3 regions of the Bradyrhizobium sp. SPXBL-04 genome follow, and region 2 is predicted to be linked to each of the others. Evidence: riboswitches for the same ligand, from Rfam matches in the RefSeq annotation. Region 2 holds a riboswitch; each other region holds the start of a gene.

Region 1 (8,180 bases), 3.2 Mb from region 2:
TGCAGCCGATGGCCGAGCCAATTACGCGGAACTCGACCGAAGCCATGTGTGAGGCAGCAAACGATCAGCCGGGTGCGTGAAGGCGCCAGCGTCAGCTCAGCAGATCGACCCTGCCGGTGTCGAGCCGATACAGGCCCCCGACCACCTTCAGTCTGTTCTGCTCAACTGCCGCGTTCAGAATCGGTCCCGTCGATTTGAGTTTGTTGACATTATCGATTACATTTTGCCGGGTCGCATCGGCGAACGTGTCGCCGGTTTGCTGACGAGATCCTTTTACCGCAGGCGCAAGCGCAGCGACGAGGGATGAAATGTGACCCGGCGGCGGCTTACCGTCGTGGAGCGACTTGATCGTGGCGTCTACCGCACCGCAATGATCGTGGCCAAGTACCAGGATCAATGGCGTGTTCAGCACGGCGACCGCATATTCCATACTGGCGAGCGTGTCATCGTTGGCGAAGTTGCCGGCGAGGCGGCAGACAAACAGATCACCAAGTCCGCTGTCGAAGACAAGTTCAGGCGCCACACGTGAATCGGCGCAGCTCAGCACCGCCGCATATGGATTTTGCCCATCGACTAAAACCTGGCGCTCGCGTTTGAAATCGTCGCCTCGTGATGCGCCTTGGACATAGCGATCGTTCCCTTCCATCAGCCGCTTCAGCGCAGCATCCGGCGAGATCAGGTTATCTGGCTTGGGCGGCGCTTTTGTTTCCTTCGCATCGACAATGTTGTTGCTAAGCCGCAGGCAAACCGCCGAAAAAGCGAACAGCAACAGCGAGCGGCGTGAAGGCGCGATCTTGATTGGATAGGACAATGCGTCTTACCTCATCGCGCGGCTTTACGCCACCCGGTGGCCGCGGCTTCCGCTTCGCTGCAGAGCCAGCGTTCACCGGGCTTCTTCGCCATGTCGATTTGTCCGTAACTGAGTTGCCCGGGCAAGTGATAAATGCGCTCGCCGTTGTGGTCCAGGGTGCCTTTTATCAGACACTCGGGCGAGGGCGGGTCCGATAGCAGAGCGGGTCCGAGCAGGAGTTCCCGAGCGTCGATCGGAATCAAGCTCGCGCCGACGATGATCGTCCACTTGTTGCGGCGACGCCAGTCCCAAGGCGCGATGAACGCCCCCGACCACAGCCCCGCATAGGCTGTACTCGCCACCAACTCGTAGATAGCGTAGGCATGGTTAGATGGGCCCGATGATAGTGCCCAACCCGAGCGTACCATCCAGGCCTTCACATCCTCGCCTTCGATGAAGCAACTGCCGAGTGACCTCCCGTACTCATCAACTCCTGTAGTATGACAATCCCACGTTCGCCCGTTCGAATGCTTGATAAGCTCGTCGCGAGCAGCTACGCCGCAAGCCCATTTGCCGCCGTGGGCGTCGAGGCAAATCTGATCAGTCTCAGGAGCTTCGATGCCTGAGAGCCGAATCTTGGTTTGCTCGATCTCGATCGTATTGCCGTCGACGATGCGCGGAGCGCCGCTGAGTTTCGCTGCACAGACCGGAGATGTGGTGACAGCGAGCAATGCGACCACCATTACGCGGTGTTTCATCCCGACAATAACCTTTCGCTCTTGGTCCATGTTCACGCACGATCCGGCGCCGGCACATTCGATTGCTTGACCGCGCCATATCGGTTATTGGCCGGCATCGTTCGACGTGTGCTTTATGAAAGCTTGTTCGTGATTTCCAACCTACGACCTGACGCAGGGTGAGATTCAAGCGATTTCTTCCAGTGTGCGTGTCTCGGTATCCTTCGAGCGCCAGGAGCAGATGGAGCGGAACTAAAGAAGCATTTTTCCCATGCTTCAAATCCGGATCTATGACGCACAGACGAATGCGCGCGAGGCAATCTAGAGCCGACTCAGTTCTGTCCTCGATGCCTCGCGCACGGCTCCGTGGCTCCTCGCGGGGGGCACTCGGAAAATGGCCCTCGGTCAGGGAGTATGCCGGCGTCCCTAACACTGCCCCCTTCCCTGGTACCCTCTTAACAGAGTTCGTCGCAGCCTCGGTCCCGCGTGCCGTATCGGCATCGCTAGGTTCACGGTCCTGCGGGGTGCCAGTCAGTCGCGCGATGCGCGGCGCGCACGCCGGATCGGCTTGAGCCGAGGCATCTCCAGGCTGATCCCGTGAAGAATGACATGGAGAGCTGATCCACTCGCATATTTGGTGTCCTCTCACTGCGCGGTTGCGCCGTGGGCCAAACCGGCTCTCGCAAGTTGGCACGCGCCGCTGAGCTCGACTCCTCGCGGAAAGAGCCGAGCGCAATGTGCTGCCCCGACCTTGCCGATGATGGGCTGAAGGCTGCGGGAAAGACTCGCGACTGTTGCGAAGGCGTAAACACCGCGACTTTAGAGCGGATATGTCTTGCGGTTACTCTGAGGCGTGCGGCGCTCAAGGAGCGGCGGCGCGATCTTGCTCTGGGCGACCATTTACTCAGGCTTTTCGCGCCCCTCTAACTCTTCCCGTTCCTTTGGCTCTATGCGATCGAACCAGGAGCCAGGAGGAAAGGTCGCGATGCGCTGAGCAAAGAAGGATTGCGGCTCCCAATCTTGTCCTTCGCTCTTCTCGAAAGTGATGACCCCGTTGTGGGTAAAAAAGCGGGGCCCTGGGATATTACAGTTCACCAAAAGCAGAACGCGCCACAGGCCACCTTTCTCGGTAGGCTTATCATTCCGTTTCGGCAAGTAGTCCACTCCAACAGGTTCAACGATAGTGCAGCGGCCCCGCCGCAGAAGATTGCCGAGCTGGCCTTGCGCGGTCGTCACAAAGTTGAAGTTGGCCGGATCATGAAGAAAGCGAAGATTTGCGTCCTTTTCGCCATCCGTGACTTCACTGACGATCAACGAGAGCGCCAGGGCGCGCCAGCCCAATTCCATCGGCTTTGCATAGGTCGACGCAAGTTCAATCGTCCCGTCGAGCGCGATCTTCCAGGTGATAACGTACTGTTCGTCTGATTTATTGTCCCGGTGCCTGGTCCACGAAACGAAAACATATTCATTTCGGTCAACTTCTTCAGCGACGCCCCACGTTCCAGGGACGAAGTGTGCCACCTTGGAGACGTTGGAGATAATGTGTTCTATCGTTTCACCGTTTTGCGCTCGCCACGTTGACTTGACTCTTTCAATAAGGGTGCTGTCGTCGGCGCGAACACTGTTGCTCGTGACAGCCAGCCCGGCAAGGCAGATCAGCAATCGACCGAGACAAAACCATAGCGCGCGTCTTCCAGACATTCTCTTCATAACCGTCGGCCTATCCGGTTTTCATCCACACGTCATTTCGAAGCGGGCAACGATTATGCGCGAGCGCAAGAAGTTAGCGGCGACGCGACGGGGTGCCCGCTGATGACCCGCGCGAGCAGGCGCTCCCTTCTATGTCACGCGCCGCTAACTTCAGTTGCCAGCGACAGCCCCAATTTGCTGTGCTGGACACGCCCAGCAGGAGAAGTCTGGGCATCCCGAGGACTTGCATTGTTCGTGCCAGGTAATAGACGGCAATTCGCACCGACTTTGTGTCCTCTTTGTCGACTTTCCGACTTACGCACGTTTCGATGGTTTCATTCAGCCTATCCATCGCGGCTTATGCATCATCGTCACGCACCGGATATTCGGCGACGCAGGGCAACGCTGACTGCCAAGTTCCTGACGGGAATTGGGAGCACGTTTGCCGCCATTGAACCGTTTGGTTCGGTATCGTTGCCGGAATGTGGGCTTTTCTATCTCTGCCATGCCTTCTTGCGGCCAAGGGGCCACGGCGCGTTTGGCGCTCGTTTCGCAATATGCGGCGCTCCGGAAATCGAGAGCAGCCTCAGCCAGCTGCGCTTTGCACTCAATGGCCAACGACGCGAGCCGATCTTCACCGCCGAGCATTTGGAGTATGGCTGGCGCCGCAAATCAACGTGCTCGCCAGGTATGTTGCTGGCTTTCGCCAGGTGTCTTGGGCCTATTCAACACGGATCCCGTTGGTCGAGAAGGCGGCTGGATGGCGGACGTGCTCGAAGAACCGCTGGTAAGCCGGGACTCGCATCAAATGCGTTCTACTCAAGGCAGCAGTCCCGACCGCGCAAGCCGCATTCGTCCGTTCCACCGATCTGGCGTACGGCCCCACGCGCAGGCAGCTCCGATGATCATCCGATATCGCTGATGGAGAGCGCTTTTACATCGTGGTCGACGATAGAGCTGCACAGTCATTCGCGTAGCAGATGTCGCAGCATCAGCTTGAGACATAATCTGATAGGTTGACGGCAGAATTCTCTTGCCGATAATCCAAGTCGTCGAGGTTCTCCGGCTTCCATTTGATCCGGAGCTAAGAGGGAAGCCGGTGAAAATGCCGGCGCTGCCCCCGCAACTGTGAGCGGCGAGCCGCTGTCCAACGATGTCACTGAAGCCTGCGCAGCTTCGGGAAGGCCGGACAGCAGCGATGACCCGCGAGCCAGGAGACCTGCCCCGACAATATATTCGTCCACGGGCGGGGTGTCCCGGTGGTGCGCCAAGCAGCCGTCGCACGCGCGACTTCCCCTGCCTGCGTCCGCCATGGCCTTTGCCCCCAACATGGGGTTAACGCTATGTCTCTTCTCTCCCTTCCGGTTGCCACGCTCGGAACGCCACGCATCGGTCCAAGGCGCGAGCTCAAACTCGCTCTTGAAAGTTACTGGGCCGGAAAAAGCAGCGAACAGCAGTTGCTCGAGGACGCAGCCGGCCTGCGTGCCGCGAACTGGGCTCGTCAGAAATCCATCGGCGTCACGGTCATTCCATCGAACGATTTCTCGCTGTATGATCAGGTGCTCGACACAAGTGTCATGGTTGGCGCCATCCCGGATATCTACGCTTCGAAAGCCGAATCCGTATCGCTCAAGACGTACTTCGCCATGGCCCGCGGTTCACAATGCGACGACCAGGGTGCGAGTTGCGGTCACGGACCGCGCGCATTTGGCGCACCCGCGCAGGAGATGACCAAGTGGTTCGACACTAACTACCACTACATGGTCCCCGAGTTTCACAGGGGACAGACTTTCAGACTGTGCTCTCGCAAGCCGATCGAGGAGTATGAGGAAGCCAAGGCGCTTGGTTTTCAGACCCGCCCTGTCCTGATCGGGCCGGTCACGTTCCTAAAGCTCGGCAAGAGTGCCGATCCTGCCTTCCAGCCACTCTCACTATTGGATCAACTGATACCGGCCTATATCGAGGTTCTGCAGGAATTGGCCAAACGCGGAGCAAATTGGGTCCAGTTCGACGAGCCCTGCCTGGCTCTTGATCTGGATGAGGGGGCGCGAAAATCTTTGCTACATGCCTATGACCGGCTCGCCAAGGAGGAGCCCGCCATCAAGATCATGGTTGCCAGCTATTTCGGCGACCTCGGCGACAATCTGAACACCGCCTTGAGCTTGCCAGTTGCCGGACTGCACCTCGATCTGGTTCGAGCGCCAGAGTTATTGGATGAGATCATTGCTGGCGGCCGAAGTGATCTCGTCATGTCGCTCGGTGTCGTCGACGGCCGAAATGTATGGCGGTCGAATTTGTCGTCGCTCCGCCAGCGGCTGGAACCCGCGATTGCGAAACTCGGCAAGGATCGTGTACAGATCGCGCCATCCTGCTCGCTGCTTCATGTGCCGGTCGATGTTGAACTCGAGACGGGGCTCGCTTCCGACGTCAAGAGCTGGCTTGCTTTCTCGGTTCAGAAGATGCGTGAGCTTGCGATCCTGGCGCGGGCACTCGCAGGCGACCAGAATGTTGCGCAAGCTCTTGCCGAGTCGGAATGTGCCGCGACTGTCCGCCGGACTTCGCCAAAAATCCATGATGCCAATGTCGCTGTCCGGATGAGAGCGATCGACCAAACCATGCGCCGGCGCGCCAGCCCATTTGCCCGTCGTGCCGAGATCCAACGCAATCGTTTCGGACTACCGGCTTTTCCTACCACGACGATCGGATCGTTTCCACAGACCACAGAGGTCCGGAATGCCCGTGCGGCGCATGCGCGAGGCGCGATGAGCGACGAGCAATACGACAGGTTCCTCAAGGAGGAGACCGCGCGCGCCGTACGTTGGCAGGAGGACATCGGTCTTGATGTCCTCGTGCATGGCGAATTTGAGCGCAATGACATGGTGCAGTACTTCGGCGAGCAACTCGCCGGCTTCGCATTTACCAGAAACGGATGGGTGCAATCCTACGGCTCGCGCTGCGTCAGGCCACCGATCCTGTTTGGCGATGTCTTGCGGCCGAAGCCGATCACCGTGGACTGGTGGCGCTACGCGCAATCGCTAACCGGGAAGCCGATGAAGGCGATGTTGACCGGACCGGTGACGATCTTGAACTGGTCCTTTGTTCGTGATGATATTCCCAGAAGCGAGGTCTGCCGCCAGATTGCGCTGGCGATCCGAGACGAAGTCCGCGATCTCGAGAATGCTGGTGCGACCATGATCCAGATCGACGAAGCTGCACTCCGCGAAGGAATGCCGTTGCGCCGATCGGAGTGGACGGATTATCTCGATTGGGCCGGGGATTGCTTCCGCATCTGCTCATCGGGCGTCGCCGATCAAACGCAAATTCATACGCATATGTGCTACTCCGAGTTCAACGACATCATCGGTGCGATCGCTGCAATGGATGCAGATGTCATCTCGATCGAGACGTCGCGCTCGAAAATGGAACTACTCGAGGCGTTCAGGAACTGCGAATATCCAAATCAGATCGGGCCGGGCGTGTACGACATCCACTCTCCACGCGTTCCCGAGACGGGCGAAATGAAGAAGCTGATAGCGTTGGCTCGGACACGGCTGCAGGACTCGCAGCTCTGGGTCAATCCGGACTGCGGCCTGAAGACGCGCAAATGGGAGGAGGTTCGGCCGGCGCTTGTCAACATGGTTGCTGCCGCCCGCGAACTGCGCGCTGCATCCGATCCGCGAGGCCGTTGATCCTGGGCTTGGGTCTCTTCTCGACAAAGCTGATCCGCTTGTGGATCACTTGCGCTCTCGATAATCTCGATGGAGGCTTGGGAACACGAAAAAAATGCCCGGCCCCGCTTAGCGGGCCGGGCGGAAGTAAAGTCTGGGAGGAGCGACGCTGACGCATCGCACGGACTTCCATCGGCGGAGGGAGGACAGCCGCCGGTTCGATCACGGCGAGGACATTCGCCGAAAATCTGAGCCCAGTTGAAGCACAAGCTCAGCCTAGCTCAACTATGCCGTGGTATGCGAGCGATATAGCTCGAGATTAGAAATCTACACCAAGGTTTGTCGCTCATGATCACGTTGGCAACTGTTGCTGACAGCAACGAGGGGCAGTGATGCCGGGCGGTTGCCGCACCGGACGGGCACCAACCGCAAACTCTATGTTCCAAAAACCCGGCTCCAAGGATCTCGCAAGCGTAGCCAATGCATGAGCGGTCGCTACGATTTGGATCCTGCTTAAGGCAGTCGTTGGTTCCCCCGATTTATGCCAAGCTTTGAGAGAGCGGTGACGGGATTCTTTGGAGGATATTTGCCGGCCAGACAGCGGCAGGCCGCTCGGTCCCAGTTCGTTTCGACCGAAAGGCCTTCGGGCTGGGGCCGATGTGGTCTACGCCGGGCACAAGCCATTTCATCGGTACCAGCCCATCTTGAAACAGAGACCAAACCAACCAGCGAGCGCGATTAGAGCGGCGATGTTGATGTACTTCTGCGCGTTCTGCATCACTTCACCGCAGTCAAAGACTCGGCCACGCCGGCTTTCTAAGCCGACCAACGATCTTAGCCTGCTCGTTAAGCCACTCAGCGATCTCCCCCGCAAGCTCTTCCGTCTCGGCAGAGGCGACCGCCTCGCCCCTTTTGTTCTTGAGCTCTTCCCTCTGCACTTCGATTGGAAAATCGTCCGGTATCAGTTGGCCGAAGGCCTCTGCAACGAGGTACGCTTCAGTGCGCAGTCCAGCCGCATAGATCGCGATCGGCTCGTCGCGCTTGGTGACAGACGTGTGGCAGCCAAAGTACCAGCACATACTTCGACAAAATGGCACGTGCACGTAGATCGATGCGGACTTCTGGCCGCCCAAGGACTTGAGCCACGCTTGATAGTCCAACTCGCAAACTGACGCTGACAAATGCGGGGACGTCGGATCACTGGTGTAGCGCGGTAGGCGATGCTGCCGTAGGATTGTGCCAGGTCCGCTCGCATTCGGATGCCTTTCTTGCTTTCTGGGTCGGATTATCGGACAC
Region 2 (8,180 bases):
GGGGTTAGCCTTTGCAGACTGCGCCTCGCACAGTCGCAAGGCTAACCCGTACACTATCCTTACGCGCTCGCCTGGGTGACGAACTTCGTATTGAGGTAGCCCTCGATCGCCTCGAGGCCGCCTTCGGAGCCGTAACCAGAATCCTTGATGCCGCCGAACGGCACTTCCGGCAGCGCGAGGCCATGGTGGTTGATCGACACCATGCCACTCTCGATGTCGGCGCCGATCGCCTGCATCGTCTTGGTCGAGGTGGTGTAGGCATAGGCTGCAAGGCCGTAAGGCAGACGGTTCGCTTCCGCCACGACCTCGTCGTAGCTGCGGAACGAGGTGATCGGCGCCAGCGGTCCGAACGGCTCCTCGTTCATGATGCGCGCATCGCGCGGCACGTCGGTCAGCACGGTCGGCTCGAAGAAGAAGCCTTCATTGCCGATACGCTTGCCGCCGGCCTGCACCTTGGCGCCACGCTGGACCCCGTCGGAGACCAAGCCCTCCATGGCGTCGACGCGGCGCGGGTTCGCCAGCGGCCCCATGCGGGTGTCCTTGTCGAGGCCGTTGCCGACCTTGAGGCTCTTGGCCGCCGCCACGAACTTGTCGACGAAGGGCTGGTAGACGCTTTCATGCACGAGGAAACGCGTCGGCGAGACGCAGACCTGGCCCGCATTGCGGAATTTGTTGGCCGACAGAATTTTTGCAGCGTTGTCGAGATCGGCATCCGCGAACACGATCGCCGGCGCATGACCGCCGAGCTCCATGGTGACGCGCTTCATGTGCAGGCCGGCGAGCGCAGCCAGATGCTTGCCGACCGCAGTCGAGCCGGTGAAGCTGATCTTGCGGATGATCGGATGCGGAATGAGATATTCCGACACTTCCGCCGGGACGCCGAACACCAGTTGGACAACACCGGGGGGAATGCCCGCGTCGGCATAGGCGCGCACCAGCTCCATGCAGCTCGCCGGCGTCTCTTCCGGGCCCTTGACGATGATCGAGCAGCCGGCGGCGAGCGCGGCCGAGATCTTGCGCACGGCCTGGTTGATCGGGAAATTCCAGGGTGTGAACGCTGCGACCGGGCCGACCGGCTCCTTGGTCACGAGCTGGGAGACGTTGCCCATCCGCGGCGGCACGATGCGGCCATAGGCGCGGCGGGCCTCCTCTGAGAACCAGTCGATGAGGTCGCCGGCCAGCATGGTCTCGCCTTGCGCTTCGACCACCGGCTTGCCCTGCTCCATGGTCATTACCGGCGCGATCTCGGCGGCGCGCGAGCGGATGATGTCGGCCGCTTTCCGCATCAGCTTGTAGCGGTCGAACGGCGAGGTCTTGCGCCAGACCTCGAAGCCGGCCTTGGCCGCCTCCAGCGCGCGGTCGAGATCGGCGCGCGAGGCGTGCGGGGTCTTGCCGATCGGCTGGCCGGTGGCGGGATTGAGGATGTCCTCCGACTTGCCGGACGTGCCGTCGGTCCACTCGCCGGCGATGAACATCTGAACTTTCGGGTACATCCTTGGGGTCTCCTGCATGATTTTCGGTCTCCGACGGGGTTGCTGCCGCCGTTTCGAGTGAGCGCAGAGCTACACTGAAAGGCAGCCGGCGAAAAGGCGTCAATGATGATGGGGCAAGGCATTGCTGATCTGCTGACCCGACCGTATCGAGCCGCAGTTGCGCCTCAATTCAAGTTGCCAGCGAGGACCGCAAGCGCCGCCAGCCGATGACGATGCCGGTGACGGAGAAGGTCAGCCCGAGCGTACAGAGGCTGACGATCACGACATCACGCAGCCGCGGGTGGGCCAGCAAGACCGGGAAGTCGAGCGTGTGCAACGCGCTGTAAAGCCAGCGGTAGGCGCGCCGCGACGGATCCAGTCTTTGCAGCACGTTGCCATCGGCCCCGTCGATGTCGAACCAGAGGTCGCCATCACAGCGCGAGCGGTAGACCGGTGCACCGGGCATTGTGGATAGCGCGGGGTAGTCGTCGCTATCAGGAAGGACGGACGGTGGGCCGCAGCCGACTGTAAGGCGCCCCGTCAGAGCCTGAATCTCGTGCACGTCAAGGAATCCCGCCAGTCCATCGCGCAGCGCATCCCCTCTCCTGCTCAAGGTCTGACCACCGAGGGCAACCCGATCGCGCCGATAGACATGGCCGTTAAACGCGAACCATTCCGCCTCGCGCGCCGCGGCAGATATTGGCTGCAGATCGAGCGATGAGGCCTCCCGCCAATCCGGCGCGGCGTTCACCACGCTGGCCTCTGCCGGCGTCAACTGCCCGCGCGAGAACAGCCGGCCGTGATCCATCGAGAGCCAGCCGCTGAAGATCCAGGTCAGCACGAAGACCGTTGCCGCGAGGCCAATCAGGTGATGCAGCGCATGCCAGCCACGGTAAGGCGAGGAGATTTGCCTTTTGCCAATCCTGATCCGCACGATCCCGAGCACCGCACCCAGCACAGCCGCGATCAGCGCCAGCAGCGACAAGGTCCAGACCACGCGGTCCCACAGGGTCCAATTGCTGCGCAGGATGGTCGGATAGATCCAGTGCAGCACGCTGCCGACAAGATTCCAGCCGCGCTCGCTCCGCGTCGTATCAAGCACGATCTCGCCGGTCGGCGACGAGACATAGACCTCCGTCCCCGCGGCATCGCCGAGGGCCACGCGAAACAGCGGGCGATGACGATCGAAGCCATTCGGCACGCTCCACTGATCGTAATCCGCACGGCCGACAATCGTCGCATGCGAGGCATTGATCTCGCGCTGGCGCGCATGAGCCTGCGCAATAGCCAGTGCGACATCAGCGGATTTCACCGACGCGTCGTTCCCGTCGGCCGTGCGGATCGCGCGCTGACGCAATGGACCCGAGACGATGTAGACCGCGCCGTCGCTCCGCTGGATCAGCCGAACGCGCGTGGCATCCACGATCCCGCTCGCAGCGACCGCATCCGCGACCGAAATCCTCCTCTCTCCGCGATCCACCGGCATGAGTCCGGCAAATCGCTCCGCTTCCGTCAGCGACGGAAACGGAACGAAGTGCATCACGATTCCGCTCGCGAACCACATCGCGAACAGCAGGCAGAACGCGATCCCGAGCCAGCGGTGCAGCAGGACGATCGCGCTCATCTTATGCTCGCGGCCTCACCATTTGAACGCCGCCGAGATCTCATAGGTGCGCGGCGCGCCCAGGAGGATCTGATCGGGGTAGAACGGATCACCCCAGATTGCGTAACGCTTGTCGGTGATGTTGCGGACGCGAAAGGTCAGGCGAACCTGGTCGACCGCATTGAACACCGTTTTGGGGATGTCGACGAAGGCATAGACGTCGGCAACGGTATAGGCCTTCATCGTCACCACGTTGGCATCGGTGTTGTAACGGTCGCCGACATGACGGCCGGCGATGCCGAGCTCCACCGGCCAGGGCGTGAAGAAGCGCCAGGATGCGCCGGCGTTGGCCACGATGCGCGGCACGTTCGGCGGCGTATTGCCGGAGAACGAGCCACCGACAAAGTTGTAGTCGGCGTAGCGCGCATCGACATAGGCGATGTTACCCCAGAGACGCAGGGGGTCGATCGGGCGCACGGCCGCCGCGAGCTCCACGCCCTTCGACTCCTGCCGTCCGGCGATATTCAACTGCATGCCGCCAGCTGCGGCATAGACGTTCTTGCGCACGATGTCGTAGGCGGAAAACGACCACTCCGCCCTGTTGTCCCAGAACAGGTGCTTGACGCCGGTCTCATAGGTGCGCGCGGTGGTCAGGTCGAGCGGCTGGGTCGGCCCGAGCAGAAAGATGTTGTTGGCTGCGATGTCGGCGCCGGTGGCGTACTGGCTGAAGAAGGTCAGGCCAGGAACAGCCTCCCAGGTATAGCCGATGCGTCCCGTCACCGGCGCCCAGTCTTTCGTGAGCGGGAAGCCAGCCTTCTCCAGGCCGTTCTTATCGGTCGAGTTGCGGTCGAGCCCGATATGCTCGACGCGCAGGCCGCCGATCAGAGCGAAGGTCCGTGTCAGCTTCAGCCGGTCCTCGAACGACAGCGCCTCGTTGTCGATGCGCGCGGTTTGCTGCTGGATCGTCAGCGGGCCGTAAAAGCCGCGGTTGGGATCGACGAGCGAAACGGAATCGCCAGGGAAGTTCGCCGCGCCCGGCCTGACGAAATCGAGATAGCTTGACGAGAGAGTCGTGACCAGCCGGTTGTCGAAGCCAGCGATGTTCGCATCCCAGATCAGGTCGGTGACATTGCCCACCAGCCGCTGGCTGTGCGCGACATAGAAGCGTTCACGGTTGACCATGTTCGTCGTGGAATTGAACGCCTCGATCTCGTTGTTGAACCAGGTGCGCTCTGCGCCGTAGCCATAGGCTTGGCTTTTCAGCGTCAGATCGGGCGCCAGCTTCAGCTCGAAACCGCCGCGCAGCCACACCTCTTGCGCGACGTTGCGGTTGTCGAGGACGTTATAGTTGGTGTTGAAGGTACGATCATCGATGGTGACGGCACCGAGATTGGTTCCGTTGTAGTTCGAGACGTAATTGCCGGAGACGATCCCCGTCGTCGCGTGCGAGCCGCTGAAGGCGATCGGCACCAGCGGCGCGCCCCAATAGGCTTTGGAACGATCCTCCCGGTACTCGATCGCGCCCCAGATCTTGAGACTGTCGGAGATGCGGTAATTGAGCTGGCCGGACGTGTCGAACGTCTTGACATTGGTATCGTCGGCAAAGCCGTTGAGCGTGGAACGGCTGATGTCAAAGCGATAGTCCAGCCCCTGCACGTTGGTGCTGCCGCCCGAACCATAGTGAATGCGGAACGAGTTCAGGGAATCCCAGGAAAAATCAGCTTCATTCCGGATCGGTCCGGTATGCGGCTGCTTGGTGACGAAATTGATGGCACCGCCGGCGGCTCCCTCGCCCGAGATCAGCGAGGCCGGACCTTTCAGGAATTCCACCGCCTCCAGATTGGCGGTATCCGCGATCCGCGAGGTCATGTTCTGCGGACCGATCTTAATGCCGTTGTAGAGCGTGTTGATTTGGCTGTTGGTGAATCCGCGCATCGAGAAGGCCGAAGGTTCAGCCGGATTGTCGCCGGAGGTGACACCGACTGCGCCCTGCGCCACCTCGGAGACAGTGCGATAGCCCTGCTCGCGCATCGTCTCGGCCGAGATCACCTCAACGGTCGCCGGCGTTTCACGCACGGTGAGGCCGAGCCGCGAAGCGCTTTCGGCGACCGCATTGCTGTTGAGCGGCGTTGCTGCCGCGGCGGCGGGCACGACAGGCTTGGGCGCTGCGGATGCGGCCGCCGGTCTGCGTGCAGCTGCACGGCGGGCGCTCTGCGCCTCCCGGCCCGCCGGCTTGGCCTGCTTGCGGGATTGCGCCGGCGACACCTCGACCGGCGGCAGGGGTTCACGGGCCTGCTGCGCCAGCGCCACGGGCAGATCAAAAACGGCAAAGGATGTGAGCGCCGCGGAGGCAAGCAGGAAGCGGCGCTGTCGGACAATATGGATGGAAGACACGGTTCGAAACCTCGGTATGACGTCAGTGGCACGTCACAGCGAACGAGGTCTCACCCTGGGCTAATCAGCCGTCCGATGAAGCCGAATGTCTGTACTCCCCGACCGACATCTTCGCGTGTGACCACGGCTGACGGCAGGTCTCCTGGCTCGCGGGTCGTGACCGCTTCGTCGCCTTCCCGGGACCGAGGACCCAGTGGCTTCTGACGAAGGATTCACCGCTTACAGTTGCGGGGGCAGCCGCGGCATTGGGGACAAATTCCCCGCACCGCATTCCCTTTTCATCCCCTCTCGGGGAAACCGTCGAAGCCATCTAGGATTACGATCAAGACAGAGTCAATGTGCAAGCTGCGGCGCTATTGCCACAGCAACCAACTTCCTCGGAGATGAGCATGGAAGGCGAGACCTTCCTCTGGCTGATACGGCATGCACCGGTCGACGGCGTCGCGGGGACGATCCATGCGGCTGACGCGCCGGCTGACCTCGGCGATCGCGCGCAACTGCAGGCCCTGCGGCAGTGCCTGCCGCGGGGCGCAGCGAGCTACGCCAGCCCGTCGCGGCGCACGGTCGAAACCGCGCACGCGCTGGGACTCACGCCCGAGCTGATGCCCGAATTCAGCGAACAGGATTTTGGCGCATGGACCGGCCGTCGGCATGACGAGATCGGCGCGGCTGGCGACGAGGCCTATGCGCAATTCTGGAGCGATCCGGCGCGCGGACGTCCGCCGGGCGGCGAGAGCTTTGAGGATCAGGTCACGCGCGTCCGGCTTGGGCTCTCGCGGATCGGCGCGGGCTCCGCAGCGCTCGTCGTGCATTCCGGCACGATCCGCGCTGCGCTCTGCATCGCGCTGGACCTGACACCGCAAGCCGCCTTGCGCTTCGTGATCGATCCGCTGTCGCTCACCCGGATCGACCGGCTCGCGACCGGGTGGCGCGTCGTTTCCGTCAATCAGCGGATGGCCTGAGCCGGATCAGGCCGGGCGATCCGGCACATTGGCCTGCGCAAACGTCGCCATGCCGTTGTGGAGCGCGCAAGCCGAGCGGACCAGCGGCAGCGCGATGGCCGCACCCGATCCCTCACCAAGCCGGAGATCGAGGCTGATCAGCGGCTGCACGTTCAGCGCACGCAGCACCAGCCGATGCCCCTGCTCCGCCGATTGATGCGACGGCAGCAGGAACGGCCGGCAGGACGGGTTGATCCGCACCGCCGCCAGCGCCGCCACCGACACGATGAAGCCGTCGATCAATACAGGGATGCGGCGCTGCGCAGCTGCAATGATCGCGCCTGAGATCGCCGCGATCTCGAGGCCGCCGACCGCGCACAGGATGTTTTCGGGCAAAGCCCCCGCAATGCCATGGCGCGCAATCGCGGCATCGATCACCTGCGCCTTGTGCGCGCGTCCGGCCGCATCGATGCCGGTGCCGCTGCCGGCGATCTCCTCGGCACTGATGCCGAGCAGGCTCGCCGCAATCGCCGCGGAAGTCGTGGTATTGCCGATGCCCATCTCGCCGAAGATCAGGAGATCGGGCTGACCGACTTCCGCGCGTGCAACAGCGCGCTGGCCGGCTGCGAAGGCGAATGCCAGTTCCGCAGGTTCGAGCGCAGCTTCCACGCTGAAGTCGCGCGTGCCAGAGCGCGGCTTGTCGGTGACGACGCCCGCCATCTCCTCCTGCGCCAGCGTGCCGGCGTCGACCACCTCCAGGCTGGAGCCAAGCTCACGCGCCAGCACAGAGATCGCGGCGCCGCCGGAGGCAAAGTTCGCCATCATCGCGATGGTCACCGCTTGCGGATAGGCCGACACGCCCTGCGCGACGATGCCGTGATCACCGGCGAAGACGATGATCGGCACGCGCGCGGCACGAGGAGATTCCGTCGCTTGCAGTCCCGCAAGCTCGATCGCGAGTTGCTCGAGCCGGCCGAGCGCGCCGGTCGGTTTTGTCAGTTGCGCCTGCCGATCGATCGCCGCCTCGCGGTGAATCGCGGAGATCTCGGGGCACTGTTGGTAGACCCATTCGGGGAGCATGCTGCCTCGCTTAACGCGTGCGCTTGAGAATGTAGCTGTCCATGATCCAGCCATGCTGCTCGCGCGCTTCCTGCCGCATTGCGACAATACGCGAGCCCACTTCGGCCAGCGCGCCGGACATGACGATCTGATCGGGCATGCCGAGATAGGCGCCCCACCAGATCTGAAGCCCAGCCGGATCGAGCGACTGGAACGCCGTGCCGCCGTCGAGCATCACCACCACGGTATCGACGCCCTGCGGCCAGCCGCCTTCGCGCAAGCGCCGCCCCGTCGTGACCAGGAACGGCTCGCCGATGTCATTGAGCGGCAGCGCATGCACGGCGCACAGCGCCTGGATTGAGGTGATGCCGGGCACGACCTCGATATCAGGCAAGGGATCGAGCCGCCGCGCGATGCGTAGCGAGGAGTCGTAGAGCGAAGGATCGCCCCAGATCAGCAGCGCAACCTTGCCCTCGCCGGCGAGATGATTTGCGATCGTTTGCGACCAGGTCGCGGCAACCGCATCGTGCCAATCGTCCACGCCCTTGCGGTAGTCCGCCTCAGTCGCGTCACGCACCGGCAAGTCGAACTCGGCGATGCGCGGGCTCGCGCTGGTGAGCACGTCCGCGCAGATCGTCCGCCGCAGATCCGCAAGATCGGATTTCGCCGTCCCCTTGCGCGGGATCAGGACGAGATCGGCGGCGTTGATGG
Region 3 (8,180 bases), 1.3 Mb from region 2:
TCGCCACGTTCTTCATGCAATGGTCGATGCCCGGGCGCACAGAACCGGCCGCGGGTAACGTCGAGCTCGCCGCTGGCAACATGATCGAGATGTTGGCGGTCCTGAGTGCCGTCTCGTGCTGGAGCTGCACGATACACGCCTGGACCTTCGCAAGAGCGTTGACCGGCGCATATTTGGGCGGTGGCGATCTGATCGATGGAAGGAGGTGACACCTGGCTGCGCGACTATACGCGCGTGGAAGCCGCAGCACCGTGACCCCGCAGGCGCCGCGTCCAGCCCCGGCGGCGTTGACTAGGGAGCGGGTGCTGCGGCCGCCACGGGTGCGGTTGCGCTGACCTCGTGCGTGACGACGCGCTGGTCGCTCTTGCCGGCGATCATGCTGCTGTCTTCGAACCGCGCACGGTAGACAAGGACGTTCTCGATCACGCGCTGGACGTAGTTGCGCGTCTCCGACAGCGGGATGCGCTCCACCCAGTCGACCGGATCGACCTTGGGATCTCTGGGATCGCCACGCGCCTGCACCCATTCGCGCACACGGCCGCGGCCGGCATTGTAGCCGGCGAAGGTCATGATCTGGTTGCCGCGATATTCCGAGAAGAGCGCGCTGAGCTCGGCCGCGCCCATCTGGGTGTTGTAGACGGGATCGGAGACCATCCTGTCCCAGTCATAGGTCAGGCCGAAGCGTTTGGCGGTGTCGCGGCCCGCTTCCGGCGTCACCTGCATCAGCCCGACCGCATTGGCAGGCGACTTGTCGCGCTGGTCGAACGAGCTTTCGGTGCGCGCCACCGAATAGATCACGCTGGTCTCGATCGCGGGTGCGACCTGTTTGTGCTCGGGAATGCCGATGGTGGGGAAGGCGTAGTGGTCGAGCGCGAGCCCGCGCGCCAGGGCCGACTTGCCGACCTCCAGCATCACGCGTGCGTCATTGCGCTGTCCGGCGAGCGCGGCGAGCGCTTCGAGCGCCGCGGCGTCGGTGCTCTCCTTGGCAAAATCCTCGGCATAATAGAACACGACGTCGCGCTCGCCGATATCGTATAGCATGTTGGCTGCGCGCACGCGCTCGTCCGCCAACTGCGTGTCGGCGGCGGCCAACACGGGCGAGGGCGCGCGCAGCTCGATCCGGTCCAGGCCGAGCTTTGCGCGGGCGAGCTGACCGTAATAGGCGGTCTGATAGCGCGCCGCCGCCCGATAGCTCATGCGCGCGTCGGCTGTAGCACCCATCGCCTCGGCGGCGCGGCCGCGCCAGTAATGGGCGCGCGACAGCGCGATCGGATTGGCCGATCCCTCGTCGATCGCGGCGAAGTGCACCATCGCCGTCCTGGGATCGTCGAGATAGCGCAGCGCGATCCAGCCGCACATGAAGTGGTAGTCGACGCGGTAGACTTCTTTCTCCGGCACCGCGGCCGTGCGCACTACGTCATAGGCGGTCTTGAACTTGCCCTGGTCGAGCAGCTTGCGCGCCAGCAGGCGGCGCTCGCGCCACCAGGCATCGGTGTCCTGCGCGGCCATCGTGTCGGGTCGGGCGGCGAGGATCACCTCGGCTGCGTCGTCGATGCGGTCGTTCTGAAGATGCCACTGGGCGCGGCACAGCACATAGCCGAGATCGCGCCGCGCCTCGGTCGAGACGTCCTCGAGATAGTCCTTGGCCTTGCTCGCTTTGCCGGTGACGGCGGCGCAGGCCTTCACGATCGCGAGCGCATCCTCGCCGAGACGTTTGGCCGCGCGCCTTGCGCCTGCGTAGTCCTTGGCGCCGAGGCGCTTGTCCATGCGCGCGCGGTGATCGTCGGCGGATAGAAGATCGCTGAACGCCGCGTAGGAATCTTCTTCGCTCCGCTCGGACAATTCGTCCGTGCGCCAGGCCTCGCGCACGAGACGCGCAGCCCTGTCGGTCTCGCCTTCAGTGAGCAGTACGCGGGCCAGCGCGAACTTGCCCTTGGCGCTGGTCGGCCGGTCCATGGTGAATTTGTGCACAATGGCCGCGTCACTCTTCTCCTGCCACAGCCGCGCCTCGGCGCGGCGGCGGAGCAGGGCGCTGCTCGGCCAGTCCGGATTGGCGGCGAGGAAGGCGGCGTAGCGCTTGAAATTCGCCATGCTCTCGGAGTGGCGCAGCATGAACCAGTCCGCAAGCCTCTGTCCGGCGGGGTCAGTGATGCGGTCGCGCGCGGCGCCCGCATCTTCGGTCTTGCCCTTGCGCGCGAGGTCGATCGCATCCTTCAGCGCGGCGAGATCGCCGGTCAGCGGCGGCGGGGCCGGCTTGTCCGAGGGCTCGTCGACCGCTTTCTTCGGCTTGCGCTTGGCCTCGGCGTGCTTGCCGTGCCGCGCTTTGCCGGCCGAGGCATGGCGCTGCTTGCCGGCTTTCGCCTCATGCGTCTTCTTCGGCGCGGATGATTTATGATTGCTCTTCGCCGCCAACTCGGTGGGAAGGAGGGCCATCGTGGCCACGGCAACGACACACGCGAGCGAGCGTAGGCACTGGTTCATTCCATGGTCCCCCTGCGAAACCACTACAAACCAAGGTCCGCGATGACATGCGGCTTGAGAATCAAGAGACGACACCAAACGATGTCATGACATCGTTTCGCATTCCTCACGCTCTCGCAACAATGCGGCAAAATACGGATGGGAACTCGGGAACTTCCGAAATAGCGGAAAAGGCAGCATGTTTAACCTTTGTTAACGATTGGCTCGCGCGACGGTTGCGTACGGTTCACCGCGTCAGAAAGGCGAGATTGCGCGTGTTCCCACCGCTAAATCCGGTGTATTGAGTTCCCTCGCTTCATCCTTTCAGCCTTTGCCTGCACCTATGCCGATTTTCAACCAGTCGATCCGGCGCAAGATCGTCGGTATCGCCCTCGGATTGATCGTCCTGATGCTGGTCACCTCGATCCTGTCGATGGTGATGTCGAGCAAGGTCGGCGTTCTCCTGGACGAGCTGACCAACCGCTACATCCCGGCCTACGGCCATCTGGCGCGCGCCAACATCCGCTCGCTGGAGCGGGCGCTGGCGCTGCGGCGCATGGTCATGACCAAGATGCAGTCGCCGTCGGACGAGGAGGCCTACGCGGCGCGGGTGCGCGAGTTCGAGCAGACCGACCGCAGGATCGAAGAGGAGGCCGAGAGCGCACGCACGCTCATCAACGCCATCATCAACGATCCCAGGACACCGTCCGACAATGCCGCGCTGGCGCGGATCGAGCTCCGCATCGAGACCGCCGTCACTGAGCTGCGCCGCGATCTGACCGAGGACCACGCAAAGCTGGCCAAGCAGGTCGATGCCAGGCAGATGGCGGAGGCCCGCGGCACGCTGGAGCACATCGACGTGCTGCGCGACCAGTTCAATCAGAAGATCGATGCGATCCGCGCCGACATGCTGGCGCAGGTTTTCTTCAGCACGTCGCAGGTGATTAGCCATCAGCACCAGGCGATCATCGTATCGGGCATCGTGACCTTGCTCGCAGCGATCGTTGGATTTGCCTTTGCGCTCCTGGTGAGTAGCGGCATCACGCGCCCGGTGCGGCTGCTGCTCGCCGGCACCCGCGAGGTCGAGGCGGGCCGGTTCGACAAGCCCATTACCGTCTCCACCCAGGATGAGATCGGCGAGCTTGCCGCGGCCTTCAACCGCATGATCGAGCAGCTCCGGCACAACGAGCGCATCCGTGAGACCTTCGGCCGCTACATCGACCCGAAAGTGGTGCAGGGCCTGATTGACCGGCCGGAGGTCGCCATCGACGGCCAGCGCCGGGTCATGACCATCATGTTCTGCGATATGAGCGGCTTCACCTCGATGAGCGAGGGCGTGACCCCGCGCGGCCTCGTCAAGGTGATGAACCACTACTTCACGGTGATGTCCGGCCCCATCCGCAGCAATCGCGGCATCATCGACAAATATATCGGCGATGCCATCATGTGCTATTGGGGCCCGCCCTTCATCGAGGAGGACGAGCAGGCGATGCTCGCCGGCCTTGCCGCCATCGAGATGGCCGATCAGGTGCCCGCGCTCCAGAAGCAGCTGCCGGATCTGCTCGGCATCCGCGCCATGCCGGCGCCGTGCGATCTGCGCATCGGCATCGCCACCGGCGAGGTCCTGACCGGCAGCATCGGCTCCGACCTGATGATGAGCTTTACCGTGATGGGCGACGCCGTGAACCTCGCCTCGCGGCTGGAGGCCGCCAACAAGGCCTACGGCACCCGCGTCCTGGTCTCGCAAGCAACGGCGGATGCGATCGGCTCACAGCTCGAACTGCGTGAGATTGATCGCGTCGCGGTCGCGGGGCAGCGCGCACCGCAGGCCGTCTTCGAGGTGATGGGCAAGGCCGGCGCACTCACCGATGCGCAAGCGCGCCTGCGCACGCACTATGCCGAAGGCCTTGCCGCCTATCGCGCCGGGCACTTCGACGACGCCCGCGCCGCCTTCAACGCCGCGCTCGAAGCGGTCCCCGGCGACGGTCCCTCGCGCACGCTGCTCGGCCGCATCGCGCAGTTCGAGGTCAACCCGCCGGACGTGGGTTGGGACGGCGCCTGGCGGTTGGAGCAGAAATAGCATTGCCTGCCGTCCGGCGTCGCCGACTGGAAAAAACGATTCTACTCCATAACGATGTTCGCCGTGACCTATTTCCCGGGCTTAGGCTCGACGTCCCTGAGGCGTCAGATGGGGACACGCCGATGACACACCTTGAGGACAGGCTCGAACGGTTCGAGACGCTCTCCGCCGAGTGCGAGCTGATTGCCAAGCTCGCCACCGACAGCACCAAGCGCGAGTTCTATCTGAAGCTCGCCGAGCAGTACCGCCAGCTGGCAGTGGATATGCGGCAGGCGATCGCGACCAGCGCTGCTGCTTGAGGCCGATTGCAATCCGTTCTTAACATTTGGCGCGCATTCTGAGGCGCATGCGGGCGTCGCTGATTGGCGATGGCTCGTAGTGGGAAGGCCGGGGTTCGTTGCAATGCAGCGCCTCGCGAGTGTCACTTGCCATGTTTGACGGGCAATCCCATGCGTCTCGTTGCAGTGATCATATTCGCGCTCATGACGGCGGCCTGCGATCAGGAGCAGGACATCACCGGCTCGACGTCGACCTGCCCGATGCGAAACTACAGCTACAATCCTCGCGACATGAACCAGTGCGTCAGCGCCTGCAAGTCATGCGATCACGGCACCACGGTCACCTGCACGACCTCCTGCACCCTCAAGGGGGCTCGCTGAGTTCTTGATGCTTGTGGCCAAAATCGCCGGCGCGCCAAAAGACAGGAGGCTGTCGGCGGTGCCCAGGCACCGGAACGATTCACTTGGATTAATCATTGAAGGAGGCGGGCAGGACGCATGGAGTCCGATTGAATGGGTATGCTCGATCCCGGCCGGTTCCTAGTGTCGTGCTCGCATTGCGACGCTTGGCCGATGGCTGCCAACGTCAAACGTTCAAGCTGGTCGGCATTCCCGCGTGAGGTCCGTTTCGTGTGTCGGCGCTGCCGCCGCGAGGAGACCGCGATTGTCTCTGCCTCCGGCGAACTGACGCCGATCAAGCGCATCGATGTTCCGCCACGCGACGTCGCCATCGCTTGGGCGCAGGCCCAGCGCCCGCGAGGGCGGACGTAGCTGCCGGGCCTCTGCTTGCGGGACGCACCGGCAGCGGCGAGTGGTCGCTGCCAGATGCAACCAGCCGATTGACTCCCGGGCTGCACGACTCGTAAAAGATCCGCGACGGTTCTCCTCACGGAGATCAAAAGGGAACGTGGTGCGAGATTTTCCCAACGCCGGAATCTTCTCAATGCCATGGCTGCCCCCGCAACTGTAAGCGGCGAATCTCTCGTCCTATGCCACTGGGAATCTCGGTCCTGGGAAGGCGACGGAGAGGTAACGACCCGCGAGCCAGGAGACCTGCCGTCAGCCGTGGTCACACGCGAAGATGTCGGTCGGGGAGTACAGACATTAGCTTCACCGGAGCGATTGATCGCTTCGTCGTGAAACCTCGTTCGCTGTGACGTGCCACTGACGTCCTGCCGAGGTTTTGTTCGCATGTCTTCCGTTTCCGCCGCAATCCGGTGCCGTCGCACGGCCTGGCTGGCGTCCAGCTTCATCATTCCCGTTCTTGTCCTCAATATGAGGGGCGTCCGCGCCCAGACTGCCGCCGAGCAGTTGCCGCCGGTCGAAGTGACCAGGGCCGACGATCAGAACCGCACGCGTGCCAGGGCGAGCAGCGATGGCGACATGGGGAGACGCCGTGCGACGCCGAACGGCGCGCCGACAGGGACCGGCTCGGCCGGCTTTGGCGGTGAGGCGGCCAGCAACAATGGAGGCATCGTCGACGCCGCCACGACCGTCATCACCGCCGCGGACGTCGCCCATTCGCCGTCGCAGACGCTTGCCGAGATCATCTCGACGCAAGTATCGGGCGCCCAGATCACGACGTTCTATGGCGGTCCGATCGGCGCCAAGACCAGTGTCGACCTGCGCGGCTTCGGCGCGTTCGCAACCGCCAACACGCTGGTGCTGGTCAACGGACGGCGGCTGAACGACATCGACATGGCGCAGGTGGACCTTGCCACCATCCCGCTCAATTCCATCGAGCGCATCGAGATCACGCGCGGCAATTCCGGTGCGGTGCTCTATGGGGACAACGCGGTCGGCGGCGTCATCAACATCGTCACCAAGAACGGCGTCGGCGGACCACCCATGGCCGCGGGCATCGAGGCCGGCTTCGGCTCGTTCAACACCAGGCTCGCCAACGTCTCGACGTGGCTCAATTCCGGTCCGTGGTCGACCTCGTTTTACGGCAACACCGTCAAGACCGATGGCTATCGTGACAACAATCGTTATTCCCAGGAGAACGGCGTCGGCAATCTGAACTACACGACGCCGGGGTTGACTGCTTTCCTGACCGTGACCGGCGACAATCAGGAACTGCGACTGCCGGGCGGCCGCACCGTCGATCCCTCGATCGGCCTCGACGAACTCGCGACCAACCGGAAGGGGACCAGCACGCCCTTCAACTATGCCAACCAGCAAGGTTTTGGCGCGACAGCGGGTTTCACAAAAACCCTGGTGAACGGTGTCGATCTCATCGTCGACGGCGGCATGCGCGACAAGAGGCAGCAGAGTGCATTCTTCTCCAGTCCGACGCCGGTGCCCGCCTTTTTCACCTCGACCTATGTCGACGCTGATCTGACGACATGGTCGATCACGCCGCGCCTCAGCGTGAAGAGCCTTCTGCTCGGAATGCCGTCGCAGCTCTTGACCGGCATCGACTATTACGATGCGAGCTTTCAGCAGAACCGCGGCGCCGGCCAGGGTCTCGCCGCCTGGCACAATTACGACCTCAGGCAGCAGACCGTTGCGGGCTATTTTCAGCACACATTGGGTGTCACGCCCACGACCGACGTTTCCTATGGGGCGCGGGTGCAGACCATCAGTCTGTCGGCACGTGACAATTTTGATCCGGCGGCTCCGTTCAACGCCGACATCGGCGCGCTCCCGCTCAGGAGCGACGAGACCCAATATGCGCTGCACCTCGGTGCCGAGCATCGCCTCAACGACATGATCTCGCTGTTCGGCCGCGCCGCGCGGGCGTTTCGCACGCCTGACGTCGACGAGCGGGTGTCGTCTGGACCCTCATTCGATCCCTTCTTCAATCCACTGCCGCAAACGTTCCTGCTCAAGACCCAGACCTCGCAGGATGTCGAGGCTGGGCTGCGTATCAAGGGAGGCGGTCTTCAGATGCAGAGCAGTCTCTATCTGATGGACCTCACCAACGAGATCCATTTCAATCCAATCCTGTTCTACAATACCAATCTCGATCCGACCCGCCGTTACGGCTCGGAGACCAGTGTCTCCTATCGCGTCAACGACGCGCTGCTCTTGCGCTCCGGCATGGCTTATACGAGGGCTGTCTTCCGAGAGGGCGTCTGGGCCGGCAACGACGTGCCGCTGGTCTCGCGCTACACCGCGAGTGCGGGTGTCACCTGGAACATCTGGCAGAACTATGTCGTGCTCGACACCACCGCACGGTTCTGGAGCGAGCGTCGCATGGACAACGACCAGGCCGGAACGCAGAAGCCGATCCCTGCTAATGGCACGATCGACCTCAAGCTCAGTGGTCAATATGAGCGGTACTTCTGGTCGCTCAGCGTCAACAATTTGCTGAACGCGCTCTACTACGACTATGCAGTCGCAAGCACCTTTACCGACGG

What was found. Region 2 has a riboswitch for cobalamin ahead of ACNJX8_RS26890 (TonB-dependent receptor). Riboswitches for the same ligand answer to the same signal wherever they lie in the genome.
Region 1: linked by a shared signal. The riboswitch ahead of metE (5-methyltetrahydropteroyltriglutamate--homocysteine S-methyltransferase) and the one ahead of ACNJX8_RS26890 (TonB-dependent receptor) in region 2 are both predicted to bind cobalamin.
Region 3: linked by a shared signal. The riboswitch ahead of ACNJX8_RS20600 (TonB-dependent receptor) and the one ahead of ACNJX8_RS26890 (TonB-dependent receptor) in region 2 are both predicted to bind cobalamin.

Annotation. Positions count from the first base shown of each region.
Region 1 is NZ_CP182472.1:2,392,381-2,400,560, forward strand. Features, by position in the region: gene ACNJX8_RS11005 (carbonic anhydrase) at 92-811, opposite strand; gene ACNJX8_RS11010 (thermonuclease family protein) at 823-1,578, opposite strand; gene ACNJX8_RS11015 (nodulate formation efficiency C protein) at 2,428-3,228, opposite strand; cobalamin riboswitch at 4,255-4,457, shown strand; gene metE (5-methyltetrahydropteroyltriglutamate--homocysteine S-methyltransferase) at 4,560-6,905, shown strand; gene ACNJX8_RS11025 (hypothetical protein) at 7,676-8,044, opposite strand.
Region 2 is NZ_CP182472.1:5,640,095-5,648,274, forward strand. Features, by position in the region: gene ACNJX8_RS26880 (NAD-dependent succinate-semialdehyde dehydrogenase) at 60-1,493, opposite strand; gene ACNJX8_RS26885 (PepSY domain-containing protein) at 1,663-3,096, opposite strand; gene ACNJX8_RS26890 (TonB-dependent receptor) at 3,112-5,469, opposite strand; cobalamin riboswitch at 5,585-5,786, opposite strand; gene ACNJX8_RS26895 (histidine phosphatase family protein) at 5,859-6,431, shown strand; gene cobT (nicotinate-nucleotide--dimethylbenzimidazole phosphoribosyltransferase) at 6,438-7,490, opposite strand; gene cobF (precorrin-6A synthase (deacetylating)) at 7,501-8,180, opposite strand, start outside.
Region 3 is NZ_CP182472.1:4,356,193-4,364,372, forward strand. Features, by position in the region: gene ACNJX8_RS20570 (hypothetical protein) at 1-209, shown strand, start outside; gene ACNJX8_RS20575 (transglycosylase SLT domain-containing protein) at 292-2,481, opposite strand; gene ACNJX8_RS20580 (adenylate/guanylate cyclase domain-containing protein) at 2,804-4,540, shown strand; gene ACNJX8_RS20585 (hypothetical protein) at 4,663-4,839, shown strand; gene ACNJX8_RS20590 (hypothetical protein) at 4,990-5,199, shown strand; gene ACNJX8_RS20595 (hypothetical protein) at 5,332-5,589, shown strand; cobalamin riboswitch at 5,679-5,893, shown strand; gene ACNJX8_RS20600 (TonB-dependent receptor) at 6,094-8,180, shown strand, end outside.